2 regions of the Paenibacillus intestini genome follow, and region 1 is predicted to be linked to the other one. Evidence: riboswitches for the same ligand, from Rfam matches in the RefSeq annotation. Region 1 holds a riboswitch; the other holds the start of a gene.
What was found. A riboswitch is a leader RNA that binds a small molecule or an ion and turns the genes downstream of it on or off. The one in region 1 is predicted to bind cobalamin.

Region 1 (6,834 bases):
CGGCGCGTTGCGTATGAATCGTCTCGTAACCAACTTGCTTGGCATGGTGCGGCTGGAGAGCGGTATGCTACAACTTAATCGCAAATGGTGTGATGTAGGGGATATGATTAGCGTTGTTTTGGCAAAAGTCAGAGAATTCAGTCCTCATCGTGAAGTTACGGTACAACTGCCAGAAGAACCGGTTTTTTTTGACGGAGATGAGGTGCTGCTTGAGCAGGTACTTGTGAATATCGTCAGCAATGCATTCAAATATTCACCCGACGAGAGCATGGTGATCATAAGGGTGAAGAATGAACCGAGACAGCGTTGTGTGACCTTCATCGTAGATGATCAGGGTGTTGGAATTGAGGAACCGGAGCGAACTCGCGTGTTCGATAAATTTTATCGCTCACCCTCCACGCAGCATATTACGGGAACCGGACTGGGCCTCGCAATCTGCAAAGGGATTGTGGAAGTTCACGGAGGGACGATCCAAGCTGAGGGGAATCCGGATGGAGGAACAAGAATACGTATAGAGTTGCCTGTGGGAAGGGATGAAGTGCGATTTTCCTATACAGGGCAAGGAGAGGTTGGAGATTAGATGAATGCCGCATTAGGGGCTCGCATTCTGGTGATTGATGATGAACCGCAGATTCGCAAACTGCTAAAAGTGACTCTTCAGGCTCACCAATATGATCATTATGAGTGTGCTGATGGAGAGGAGGGTATTACGCAGGCAAGTGTGGTGCATCCCGATTTGATCATTCTGGATCTGGGTTTGCCAGGCATATCTGGCATGGACGTGCTTCACCGAATAAGGGAATGGTCACAGGTGCCAATTATTGTGCTGACAGCAAAAGATCAGGAGGCTGATAAGATTGCCGCACTGGATGCAGGTGCAGATGATTATGTGACGAAGCCGTTTGGCATGGGTGAACTGGTTGCCCGGATTCGAGTGGCGCTGCGACATGTGGCCAAAACAACGGATGAACCCATTTTGCGATTTGGCTCACTGGTTATCGATCTGGCTCTCAGGCAGGTTGAGCTGGACGGAGAACAGGTCAAATTAACGCCAACCGAATATGAGATGCTGAAGGTGCTTGCCTCGAATGCAGGCAAAATTATTACCCAGCGCCAGCTTTTACAGCAAGTATGGGGTCCACATCATCATGAGTCGGACAGCCACTATTTGCGAGTTTATGTGGGTCATTTGCGTAAAAAGCTAAAGGAAGATCCTACTCGTCCATTCTATATTCAGACGGAACCAGGGATTGGATATCGTTTTCTACTGCCTGCGGAGTAATGGAGTAATCTGAAAATAAGTGAAAAAAAACACCGTCCCTTCGATTTCGAAAGGAACGGTGCTACTTTTGTATATCTTGATGTTTTTATTATGAGAATTTAGGCAGCCAGTCGCCATGAGCTTCAATCAAATCGTCGCACATCGCCACGATGTCGTCCATGGACAGCTCAGCAGCCGTATGCGGATCAAGCATAGCCGCGTGATAGATATGCTCTTTTTTGCCAGTCATAGCGGCTTCAATGGTAAGCAATTGGGTGTTGATATTGGTACGGTTCAGCGCTGCCAGCTGTGGCGGCAGATCACCAATATATGTTGGGCTGATACCCGAACCATCGACCAGACAAGGCACCTCGACACAAGCTTCGCGTGGCAGGTTGGTGATGAGCCCGTTGTTTATAACGTTACCGCCAATTTTGTACGGGCGATCCGTCTCCATCGCTTCCATGATATGCGAAGCATATTCATGACTGCGGGTATGTTGAATATTTTCACTCGCAAACAGCTTCTCCCGCATTTCCTTCCATTCTGCAATCTGGTTCACACAGCGACGTGGATATTCGTCGAGTGGAATGTTGTAACGTTCGATCAATTCCGGGTAGTTGCGTTTAATAAAATACGGATGATATTCTGCACTATGCTCAGAAGACTCGGTAACATAATAACCGAAGCGATGCATCAGTTCATAACGTACCATGTCATCATGTGTCTCCTGCTGTTTCTGTCTGGCAAGACGTTTGATCTCAGGATATAGATCGACACCATCCTTTGTTACTTCCAGGAGCCATGCCATGTGGTTAATCCCGGCGATTTTGGCAACGACACCCGTCTGGTCAATCCCCAGCGTATCGAACAGATGAGGTACGCAGACTTGTACACTGTGACACAGACCGATCGTTTTAATTCCGCCATGCACGTTCATGACATTGGTGAGTACAGCCATCGGGTTCGTATAGTTGAGGAACCAGGCATCCGGGCACACTTCCTGCATATCCTTGGCGAAGTCCAGCATCACCGGAATGGTACGCAAGTTACGGAAGATTCCGCCAATGCCGAGCGTATCGGCAATCGTTTGACGCAGGCCGTATTTCTTCGGAATCTCAAAATCGGTAATCGTACACGGGTCATATCCGCCCACCTGAATGGCATTGATGACATATTTAGCTCCGCGGAGCGCTTCCTTGCGGTCATGGTATGTTTTAACGGAACAGCGGCTTCCCAGCGACTGAGCCAGGCTTTTTAACAAACGCTCCGAGTCACTTAGACGTTCAGCATCAATATCAAACAAGGCCAGTTCAAAGTCTTGCAAGGCCTCCGTCATCATCACATCACCCAATACATTTTTGACAAAAACGGTGCTGCCTGCACCGAGAAACGTAATTTTGTTCATTTCAACTTCATCCTTCCCGAAAAATGTTGTACCCCAACTATAGGCCGAACAGGCCCATATCACTATGGCTCAAACCCTCTCAAATATGGCATAATCCCATTTTTGTTTTCGTTTTCAGCAAGATTTCCTCTCTTCTACCTGTTATAATTTATTGTGTGTACTGGTAAGGGAATATGTGAGCTCACATTAAGATATCTTTAACCTCATCGTCGAAAGGAGGGGAAACATGAGTCGAAAAGTGGAAATGAATGTGGTCTCTGCCGGCTGGACGCAGATGGAACTGGTCTTGTTATTTTATGGTTGGGAGGCATGTGATCCTGCCCACTATTGGGGGCCGGGGGTGCGTGATTCCTATATTGTGCATTACGTACATGAGGGTCATGGTACGGTATATATGGGAGATCGGGAATATCCTCTGGGCGAGGGCCAAGGATTTCTCATATTACCCGACACGGTCATTCATTATGAAGCCGATGCTGAGGAGCCTTGGACATATTCATGGTTTGGCTTCAGAGGTGTACAGGCGAAGGCTTTTATGCAACGTGCGCAGTTAAGCGAGGAGCACCCGGTATTTACTGCTCATGATAAGAATATGATGGCAGCGCTGTATGACGAGATGCTTCAGGCCGGAACGAGCTCTGTTGCAGGAGGGGATGTGCTACATCAAAGTCTGTTATACCGACTTATGGCGGCATTAATCGCATCCTCACCGATCAAAGAAGAAGAAAATCCGCTCCTTTCGACGAAAGAGACTTATATTCGGCAGGCTGTGCAGTTTATGGAGAACCGGTATAGCCAGCGTACTTCTATTCTGGATATCGCACAGGCGGTCGGGCTGGATCGAACGTATTTATCGGGGTTGTTCAAAGAGCGATATGGCAAGTCGCTGCAAGCCTTTTTCTTAGAGTATCGCATGAATCGTGCAGCGGAGTTGCTTCGTAACCCGATGCTGTCTGTGAGTGAAGTAGCCCACTCCGTTGGATACACCGACCCGCTACTTTTTTCCAAAATGTTCAAACGTGTGACGGGGGTGTCACCCAAGGGCTCGCGAGTGCGAGATTAGCCGCAATCATGATTTTAAATTTTGAAAGAAAAGTTTTGAACATTATTCCGTATGCCGCTATACTGATACAGAAGTGTAACAGATACCAACTTTTAGTGAATTGAATACGTGGAACTTGGTGCTCTACCCGCTGGGGTAGAAGCTTAAAAGGGAAGTCCGGTGTGATGCCGGCGCGGTCCCGCCACTGTAACAGAGGAGTCAGGCAGCATATCCACTGGTCTTACGAAGACCGGGAAGGAGCTGCTATGGCAATGATACTGGAGCCAGGAGACCTGCCAGGTTGGACAAACACAGCAGTACCCTACGGGAGATAGGAAGGTGTTTAAAGAGCATGATTTTTTCTGAAAATCTGTTTATTTAAGGCGTCCTTATCCCGTGAAACGGAAAGGGCGCTTTTTTGGCTTGAATTGGCTTGTATTGAATGGAATGAAAATGAAGGCGTACACGCGCATTAAACCGGGAAGGGCGTTTTATTATTGGGCAGATATATCGTTAAACGGTTATTACAACTGGTCGCCGTTCTGTTTGGAATCACCTTCCTGACATTTCTATTAACGTATCTGTCTCCTGGAGATCCCGCCAGACTGATGCTGATGTCTACCGGAGTCACACCTTCGGATGAACTGGTCAGACAGGTGAGGTCAGAGCTTGGGCTGGACAAGCCATTTCTGGTTCGGTATGGCACATGGCTGGGACAAGTAGTCACTGGAGACTTTGGTACGTCGTATAAATATGACCGTCCGGTGCTGGATGTGTTAATGGCCCGCCTTCCAGCAACGCTCAAGTTAACCGGGAGCGCAATGCTTCTGGTGATTTTGATTTCCTTTCCGCTCGGAGTTCTTTCGGCTGTACGCCGGAATCAATGGCTGGATTATGTGATTCGCCTGTTTTCGTTTGCCGGTCTATCCATGCCGAGCTTCTGGCTGGGGATGTTGCTGATGCTGGTATTTGGTGTGCAGCTGAAGCTGCTGCCGGTCATGGGTAGTTCCGGCTGGAACAGCCTGATCCTGCCTGCTGCGACACTCGCGATTCCATTGATCGCCCAATACAGCCGGCAGATTCGTGCAGTCATGCTGGAGGAGACAAGCCAGAATTACGTAGTGGGTGCAAGAGCAAGAGGTGTGAAGGAATCAATGATTATTTGGCGACATATTTTGCCCAATTCACTGTTGCCAATTGTGACCTTGCTAGGCATGACAACAGGAGCACTACTTGGCGGAGCAGCAATTGTGGAGAGTTTATTCGTATGGCCGGGAGTAGGACAGATGGCGGTGGATGCCATTTTCACCCGCGATTACCCCCTGATACAGGGTTATGTAATCTGGATGGCAGTCATCTATGTCACCCTGAATCTGATCGTGGATCTCTGGACACATCTTCGCGATCCGCGCATTCAACTGGATGTGGATGTGTAGATGGTGATGAAGATTCGAGCATATCTGACACAACGTCGTCTATTTATTTTCTTGCTATCCCTGACCACAGGCTGGATCGTTCTGGCTCTGATTGCGCCGCTTCTGGCGCCTCACGATCCACTTGCTACGAATTTTGCCAAAGTGTTGCAGCCATCCAGCCCCGAATATCCACTCGGTACGGATCAGCTTGGGCGATGTGTCCTGTCCCGACTTTTATATGGAGCACGCACCTCTCTGCTGCTTACATTTATGATGATCGGTATTGTTTTCGGCTTAGGCGTAGCGGTTGGTGTCGTCGCAGGTTTTCTGCGAGGGCTGGTGGATACGCTGCTGATGCGGCTGTGCGATACGTTGATGGCATTTCCGGGTTTGATTTTTGCTATTGCCGTAGTAGGCATGTTAGGGCCGGGGTTATTTAACACGGTGGTCGCACTGTCAGTTGTCTGGTGGGCAAAGTATGCACGGATGGCCCGAAGCCTGGTCATTTCTCTTCAGCAAAAAGAGTTCGTCACTGCCGCCGCGTTCAGCGGTGCGCGTAAAATCCAGATCATTAGCAGAACGATTCTGCCGAATATGTTGCCCCCTTTGATCGTCATGGCGATGATGGACGTGGGCGGCATGATGTTGTCGATTTCGGGTCTGTCCTTTCTCGGACTTGGTGCACAGCCGCCTGATCCCGAGTGGGGAGCGATGTTGAATGAAGGCAGAAGATATCTGCAGACAGCGCCTTGGCTGTTAATCTATCCGGGGCTCGCGATATTTAGCACGGTTATCATTTTTAATTTGCTGGGGGACAGTCTGCGAGATGTGCTTGATCCCAAGAAAAATACAGTGTAACTGAGGGGAATGGGGAAGTATGGGTAAGTTTCAAAAAACATGGCTACTGGCTATCATATCAATGATGACTATTCTGTTGTTCGCTGCCTGTGGTAACGACAAAAATTCAACACCTTCATCATCCGATGCTACGGGGAAAAAGGCAGGTGTGAATGCGAGTGGTGCGGCTGGTGAGGACAAGAAATCACATCTGAATGTGGCCTTGTTCTGGCTGGGGAGTAGCCTTGATCCTGCGGAGGAATGGAACGGCTGGACGCTGACGCGCGCGGCTATTGGGGAGACGTTGATTCAGTTTGATGAGCAGATGAAGATCGTCCCCAAACTTGCCGATAAGTGGGATCGGATCGATGATACAACCTGGCATTTTCATATTCGCGATGGAGTAGCGTTCCATAATGGCAATCCCGTGACTGCGGATGCGGTAAAAAAATCAATCGAACGCTCCATCTCGCTGAATGAGAGAGGTCAATCCACACTGCCAATTGCGTCAATGACTGCCAAGGGGCAGGATCTGACGATCAAAACAACACAGCCGGATGCCTCACTGCTAGGCAATATTGCAGAGCCACTGTTTATTATCGTGGATACGAGTGCAGACACATCAAAATTCAAGAGTGAGCCCATCGCTACCGGGCCGTTCATGGTTACAGGATATAGGCCCGACCAGGAGATTCAGGTGAAAAAGTACGATAAATACTGGGGTGGCGCGGCTGATCTGGATACGATGACACTGAAATACATCAAGGATGACAATACACGGGCGCTGGCACTGCAATCAGGGGAAATCGATGTAGCGAGTAATGTGGGACGCAGCCAGATGCCTCTTTTTCAGGATAAAACACAATATACG
Region 2 (6,834 bases), on a different contig from region 1:
GTAAACGGGTGCTCCCCCAGTTCCTCCGTAATCATCTCAAAGCTCTTACCTTCAATTTCCTGAGGTTGCACGGTCAGCGGTTTAAAATCTGTTTTGAAATCCACCCGAATCACTCCACTCCTTGTATTTGAACAAACATTTTCATCGTACAAAAACTGTCCCATACATCATTGCATCGTCTACCTGAACGCACTCCATGCTTCTTTCAATCCTTGCAATCAAGCCGTTCAAAGTTGCGTTATTCAAATTAAGCCTATCGGGGAGATTACTTCCCCAAAATACTTTTCAGCTCGTCCAGTACACCATCAAAATGATCAAACACCGTGCCAAACTCCGCCTCTGGACGTGAGATCAGCACAACATGAATACCCAGCTCCAGTGCAGACTGGATTTTCTCATCCACGGCTCCGGTTTTACCACTTTCCTTCGTGACCATCACCGTTGTTGCATAGTGCTTGTAAAGTGCCTCATTCATTTCTCGGGAAAAAGGTCCTTGCATCGCAATAATATTGCGTTGCTCTACGCCCAGCTCACCGCATTTCTCCATATTGTCGAGACGGGGGAGCATGCGTGCAACAAGTCGTATATTCGGATCACCGAGCAGGTGCTTGGTAAAGATTTGCAGCGTTTTGCTGCCTGTCGTCAGCATGACAGAACCTTTCAGCTCTTTGGCCTTGAGTGCTGCCTCATCATAAGATGACACGACATGTAATAGTTCATGGTCATCATAAGCAAGCCCCGTTCGTTCGTAACGAATGTAAGGAATGTTCGCTTGTTTCGCGGCTTCCATAGCATTCGCATGGGCTTCTTCGGCAAAAGGATGGCTCGCATCCACAAGGACAGGGGTATTATTTTCAAGAATCAGCTTCACCATCGCCTCTACGGTCAATCGGCCTGTCCGCACTGGTAAACCGGCTTCGGTCAGACTTTGGGCTGCACTTTCGGTCACAACCGACGTCAGGACGTTATGTCCTTGTTGCTGGATTCGGATCGCAAGTTCGCGTGCATCGCTTGTACCGCATAACATAAAGATCATGAACGCTTCACCTGCTCGGAAGTTGATGCCACTTGTGCCTGAGAAGAGGATGCATGCTGCTGAATATCTCCTGCTGTTGCTTCTGAAGCGAGTTGCTGGTTGCTCCGATGTCCTTCGTGCTCATGGTGTGAGTGATGCAACTCTTCGTCATGGTCATGATGGAAATCAAGTTTCGCCTCACGAGTAGATGCAACCTCCGCAGCGTGCTCGGAATGCTTGTGGTCATGACTATGATCGTGATGATCGTGCTCATGATGGTGGTGATCGTGCCCGTGGTCATGTCCGTGATCGTGATGATCATGGTGATGGTGGTCATGGTGATGATCATGGTCGTGATCGTGGTCGTGATCGTGGTCATGCCCATGGTCGTGGTCGTGATGGTGATGATGGTGTTTGGCCGCTTCGAGGCGGAACTGGCAGTTGTCACAGTTGGCTGTAACCCGTCCATATAGCCCCTCGTGCGCACGTTCCAGCACCAGCTCGACCAGCTTCGGATGGAAGCCGAAATAACCACCGATTTCGACTTGAATATCTGGATGCGCGGCTGCAAATTCGGCCGTCATCTCATCAATGCGTTTAATCAGTACACCGGTAAAGAGGAAATACGGCATGACGATAATTTTTTTCGCACCAAGCAAGAGACAACGTTCCAATCCATCCGGGAAAGAAGGCTGGGTTACGCCGATAAAGCTGCTTTCTGCCCATCTGTACGGCAACTTCTCCCACAGCATACGGGTCATTTTGAAAAAGTCACTGTTCGCATCCGGGTCACTGCTTCCCCGTCCAAGTACAAGTACAGCGGTCTCTTCATCAGTCACCGTAGCAGGCGGAGCGGCCACTGCAACTGCTGTATCTGTTCCACCTTCACCTTGAGCTGCAATCCGTACAGGCTGCGCCTCTTGCAGTCGAGTTTGCATAATTTGCACGACTTTTTCATGCACACCGATCGGACGGCCATATATAAACTGTACTTGCGGATAACGCGCTTTGGCACGATCAATCGCATTCGGAATATCAATTTTCGCATGACCGGCCGCAAATAAAATAATCGGTACGAGTACGACACGGGTTGCGCCTCGATCTACACAAGCGGTAACTCCATCCGCAATACTTGGTCTGGTTAATTCCAGAAAACAGGTTTCGACCAGTGTGTTCTCCGGTGCTTGCTCCGCGACCTCACGTGCAAACTCCTTTAACTCGCGGTTCCCCTCTGGATCACGGCTCCCGTGTCCTACCAACAAAATTGCATCCATCTTCGTATTTCCTCCTCTGTCCGATCCACAGATCAGATTTCTCATATTCGTAAGGCTCTCCACTCGGTTCCAAGGAAGAAAGGTATAATCTATGTCTAAGTCTGTATTGATGCAGCTGTAGATGTTGTATCTATCTCAATCAGCTGGGTTTCAGCCGAGTTGTGTCTGGGTTAACTTTTAGCTTTGTGGCCTCTTATCTTCCGTAGATCACTCTGCTGCTGATGCTTAAGTGGACTTCAAGCCCGTAACCCAAACTACGCACTTCCACTCTTAGTCACCGCATACCGGATTCACTTCAACAGTGACTGGCGCATCCACATGGCGGAAGCCTTGAATGACTCCTACACGTTTGAAAAACTTGTGGAAACGTTCGTTCGGATGACCTTTTTCCTTGTACTCCGCGACAATGCGTTCCACAATACCGCCGATCTGATCACCTGGAATGCCCTCTGCTACAGGCTGAGCCGGGTGGGCATTGCGGCCAAACTTTTTCCCGCCAAGGAACAGATCGTATCCTCCTTTGCGGTACACGATACCGATATCCTCCAGCACTGCCCCGTAACAAGCCATACCGCAGCCGTTTAACGCTACGCTCGTTTCCTTCGGAGCAGACAATCCACCGATCACGTCCTGCAAGTGGTTAGCCATCGGCACTGCATCGTCCTTCTCCAGATTGCAGAAGTCACAGGCTTTGACTTTGATCACATCCCCAATCGGCACCACGATAAAGTTTGCTGCGCGCAGCTCATCTACCAGCGCATCCGGTTCAAACGTCGGCACTCTCAGAATAATCTGGTGCTCTGGCGTATACTCGAGTTCACCATCCTCACTTGCGCACTGCGCCAGCAGGGCCATCTGAGCGGCGGTGAACTTTTTGTTGCCCACGCCGGGCGACACGCCGATCTCAAAGAGCGGCGCCTTGCGCCCCGGCACGGGCACAGCAGCGGCTGCGCCAAGCACCGCTGCGCTGCTCGCGCTCTGCGCGCTTGCGGCTGCCGGACCTGACGCCGATGCGTCCAGCCAGCGGCCTGCCGCTTCGCCTGCGAGCGCACCGCCTGCCGCGAGCCGCGTCAGCGCCTCGGCGGCGAGCTCGGCTGCGCCGGCGCGTGGCGCCACAGCGGCAGCGCGCGGTGCGGCCTCTGCCGCCGCGGACGCGGGCCGCTCTGCGGCAAGCACGGCGGTGCCAGCACCGCTCGCCGGGCTTGCCGCAGGCGGGGTCGCCGCCCATGCGCTTGCGGGCGGCTGCCCTTGCGGAGCCGTGCCCGCTCCGGCGCTGGCGCCGCGCAGGGCTGGCTCCGCCGGTGGCACGGCCTGCGCATCGCGGGCCGTGCCATTGCCCGCTGCCTCGCCGGAGGCGGCAGCGCGGGCTTCTTGTGCGCCGAGCGACCATGGCTCGGCTTCGGTGCGTAGCCGCTCATGGGGCCTGAGCGGCTGTTCCGCGGAGTTCAGCGTATATTTCCGCTGATATCCGCGCGGGGTGACCATGAGTCCTTCGTACATCATGGTCGAGGAATTGCCGATAATCACGGTGGTTAACATACCGATATCGTGATTCAGCATATCTTCCAGCGTCGTCATGACCACGTCCTGTCGCTCCCGATATGCACTTTTGACCAAGCCAACCGGTGTCTTCGGATCACGGTAACGTAGCAACATCTCTTGCGTTTCTACAATCTGGCGTGTGCGTCGTCCACTGCGGGGATTATACAGAGCAATAACAAAATCAGCGGAAGCCGCTGCCTCAACCCGGCGAATAATCGTTTCCCATGGCGTCAGATGATCGCTGAGGCTGATCGTACACGCGTCATGCATAACCGGCGCACCAAGCAAGGACGCACACGATTGAATAGCGGACACGCCAGGAATAACCTCGACAGCTACGCCTGTATCCGGCTTCCAGCCTTGCTCGATCAGCACCTCATATACAAGCCCCGCCATACCGTATACCCCGGCATCCCCACTGGAGATTACGGCAACAATGTGGCCTGCTTCCGCTTGTCTTACCGCTTCCTGTGCCCGACTGACTTCCTCCGTCATGCCTGTACGCACAATGGCTTGTCCATTCAACAAAGGCCGGATCAGATCCACATAGGTGTTATATCCAATGATGACCTCGCTTTCCTGCAATGCATCCAGCGCCCGTTTCGTTATGTGCTCCATCGCACCTGGACCGAAACCGATGATCAGCAACTTGCCTTGCTTTTGCATCCCGTTTTCCCCCTCACTCCACTTGTCATACGATTAATGCCCCAACCTTGTTTATCCCAAAAGTTCCCCGATACAGATGTGTCTCTCTCGTTTATAGCCCTGTAAAACATCATTTCTTCTGCTCAACTCGGCAACTTCGTTCCTGTCCGAAAAAACAAAAAAATCCCATCCTAATCACGGATGAGATACGCATGTACTTACACTCAGGAAACCTGGCCTGTAATATTCCATAATAAGGAATTACAAGCAGCCAGAATAGCCCATATAGAGCCTCGCAAGACAAACCACGGTTTGTCCCTTTCCCGAACTTATCGTACACCACTCCTTTCCGCGAAGGGTTTGGTGACACATGCAAGGTAGGTCTCCTGGCTCTGGATCATTAGCGTTCTTTCCTGTCTTCCCCAGTATACCGAGTGACTTTCATGGAAAACGCTTCACCATTACAGTGGCGGGACCGCTCGGGACTTGCACCCGATTCCCTGTTACCTCTTGCTTTATGCAAGAGCACCTTGCTGTTTTCATATTGTCTTCATCATACCATCGGTCAGGAAATAATGTCCACGCTTCTCAAGATTGTCCTAAACATTAATTTTGGATAAAAATGAAAAAAAGGTCCCGATCCGATAACGGATCAGAACCTTTATATATCCATCCATATAATTGATGTGATTCCTTCTAAACTTAATACCTCTGTATACGAATTGCGTCTGCTATTCTTCATACAGCTACTCTTGCCCTGTGAATGCTCTCTTTATTAATCTTCCCGGACACCCACCGGATTCGCGGCAAAATAACGTCCCAGTTCAACGATGAGCGCTCCCATCTTCTCTTCGTCTGGTACAACCAGCGCTTCAATACCTTCCTCACGCATCGCATTCGCCGTAACTTTACCAACAGAGGCTGGGACTACCCCTTCTTTGAAGGCTGTCAGCATCTCCTCCAGCTTACCTTGAGATGTCGCATATTCCGTCAAAAACCGAACCTGCGGCCCACTTGTAAAGGCCACTGCATCTAACTTATGCTGAATTACTTCGTTCAGCAGTTGCTCCAGCTCTGTCTCTTCTGGCGGTACGTGACGATACGGCAATACCTGCCGCACAACAGCTTTTTGTTCTTCTAACCAGCGAACCAGCTTGGGAGCCGTTTCCCCATGCAGCTGTAACATCACCTTTTTGCCTGTAAGATCATGCGAGCCAAATTCACGAATCAGTCCGTCTGTACTGCCGTCATCATCTCGTACCAGAGGTGTTAGCTTCAGCTTTTTTAACGCATTTACCGTTTTGTACCCTCGGGCTGCAATACACGATTCAGCCAAGACATTCCGAAGTTGTCCGGCTACATCCATGTCCTCAGCCATGTCGAACAAAGCATCCAGTCCCATGCCCGTCGTAAACACTGCCCAATCCGGCGGATCAGAAATCCAGGAGACCAGTCCGTCTCGAATGTTACGATCATCCAGAAACACCGTGCCTTGTGCAGGACGCACAAGCGGGATTCCTCCCATTTTCTCTACCAAAAGAGACATCTCTTTGGACTTTCTCGGTCCGGTTAATGCCACACGTACCCCTGCCAAATGTTGAGCCATCCATGTTCCCCCCGTTTAAGAAGCCGAAAGTTCATCAATCTGACTACAGTATACAGGGTACTTCTGCGGAGGGAAACCATGTCTGCTTGCTTTCCGGCCTCTTTAGCTATAAAGATTTTTTATGGTTTGCATCAGGAAGGCTGCAAATTTCCGCCGCCAGGTGATGTTTTACCTTTCTTCTCTATGGACTTTTCCGCTGACTTATCACCAGACTTCTCTTCGGACTTCTCTTCAGATTGATCTGATTCACCAGATGCCTGCTCCTGCTTCTGTTCACCTTCCTGCTGTTTGCCTCTCGAGGCCCTCTCTCCCGATTCAGAGTTCGGTGCATGCCCGGCCTCCTTTTTGCGCGGACGAAGAAATAGAAAGAATACGATTGGAAACAGCACCTCAAATACAATGGCAACCCATGTCCATTCCCGTGTAAATCGATTCAGTTGGATCGCATTGCGGAAGAACCAGAACGCACATACAAAACCCAGCAACGCAATGGGTCCGGTCAGTACTTTACCAGACACTTTGGGAATCATGCGTTTCAACCCCCAGCACACTAAATACAGGTCAAACGCAATCTTGGTAATAATACAAGGCAAAGTTGCTGCCGCAAGCGCCAGATCGAATCGATCTAAAAAGTCACTAATCTGCAGCTGTCTTGCCAGCTCATACGATGGATATACAAGTCTTGAAGCAATGGGTACACCGATGGAGGTGATCGTTTCCACGACAATAAGCATCATCAATAGAGCCGTGAC

Region 2: it holds a riboswitch for cobalamin, as region 1 does, so the genes downstream of both, cobJ (precorrin-3B C(17)-methyltransferase) here and nikB (nickel ABC transporter permease) in region 1, are expected to answer to the same signal.

The regions. Positions count from the first base shown of each region.
Region 1 is NZ_JAURUN010000012.1:31,796-38,629, reverse strand. It holds gene J2T16_RS24285 (DUF4118 domain-containing protein) at 1-580, shown strand, start outside; gene J2T16_RS24280 (response regulator) at 581-1,282, shown strand; gene J2T16_RS24275 (alpha-glucosidase/alpha-galactosidase) at 1,371-2,669, opposite strand; gene J2T16_RS24270 (AraC family transcriptional regulator) at 2,896-3,732, shown strand; cobalamin riboswitch at 3,832-4,026, shown strand; gene nikB (nickel ABC transporter permease) at 4,209-5,147, shown strand; gene nikC (nickel transporter permease) at 5,154-5,984, shown strand; gene J2T16_RS24255 (ABC transporter substrate-binding protein) at 6,004-6,834, shown strand, end outside.
Region 2 is NZ_JAURUN010000004.1:251,359-258,192, forward strand. It holds gene J2T16_RS14335 (precorrin-8X methylmutase) at 1-104, opposite strand, end outside; gene cobK (precorrin-6A reductase) at 266-1,036, opposite strand; gene J2T16_RS14345 (sirohydrochlorin chelatase) at 1,033-2,289, opposite strand; gene cobJ (precorrin-3B C(17)-methyltransferase) at 2,560-4,497, opposite strand; cobalamin riboswitch at 4,836-5,024, opposite strand; gene J2T16_RS14355 (uroporphyrinogen-III synthase) at 5,252-6,082, opposite strand; gene J2T16_RS14360 (GerAB/ArcD/ProY family transporter) at 6,214-6,834, opposite strand, start outside.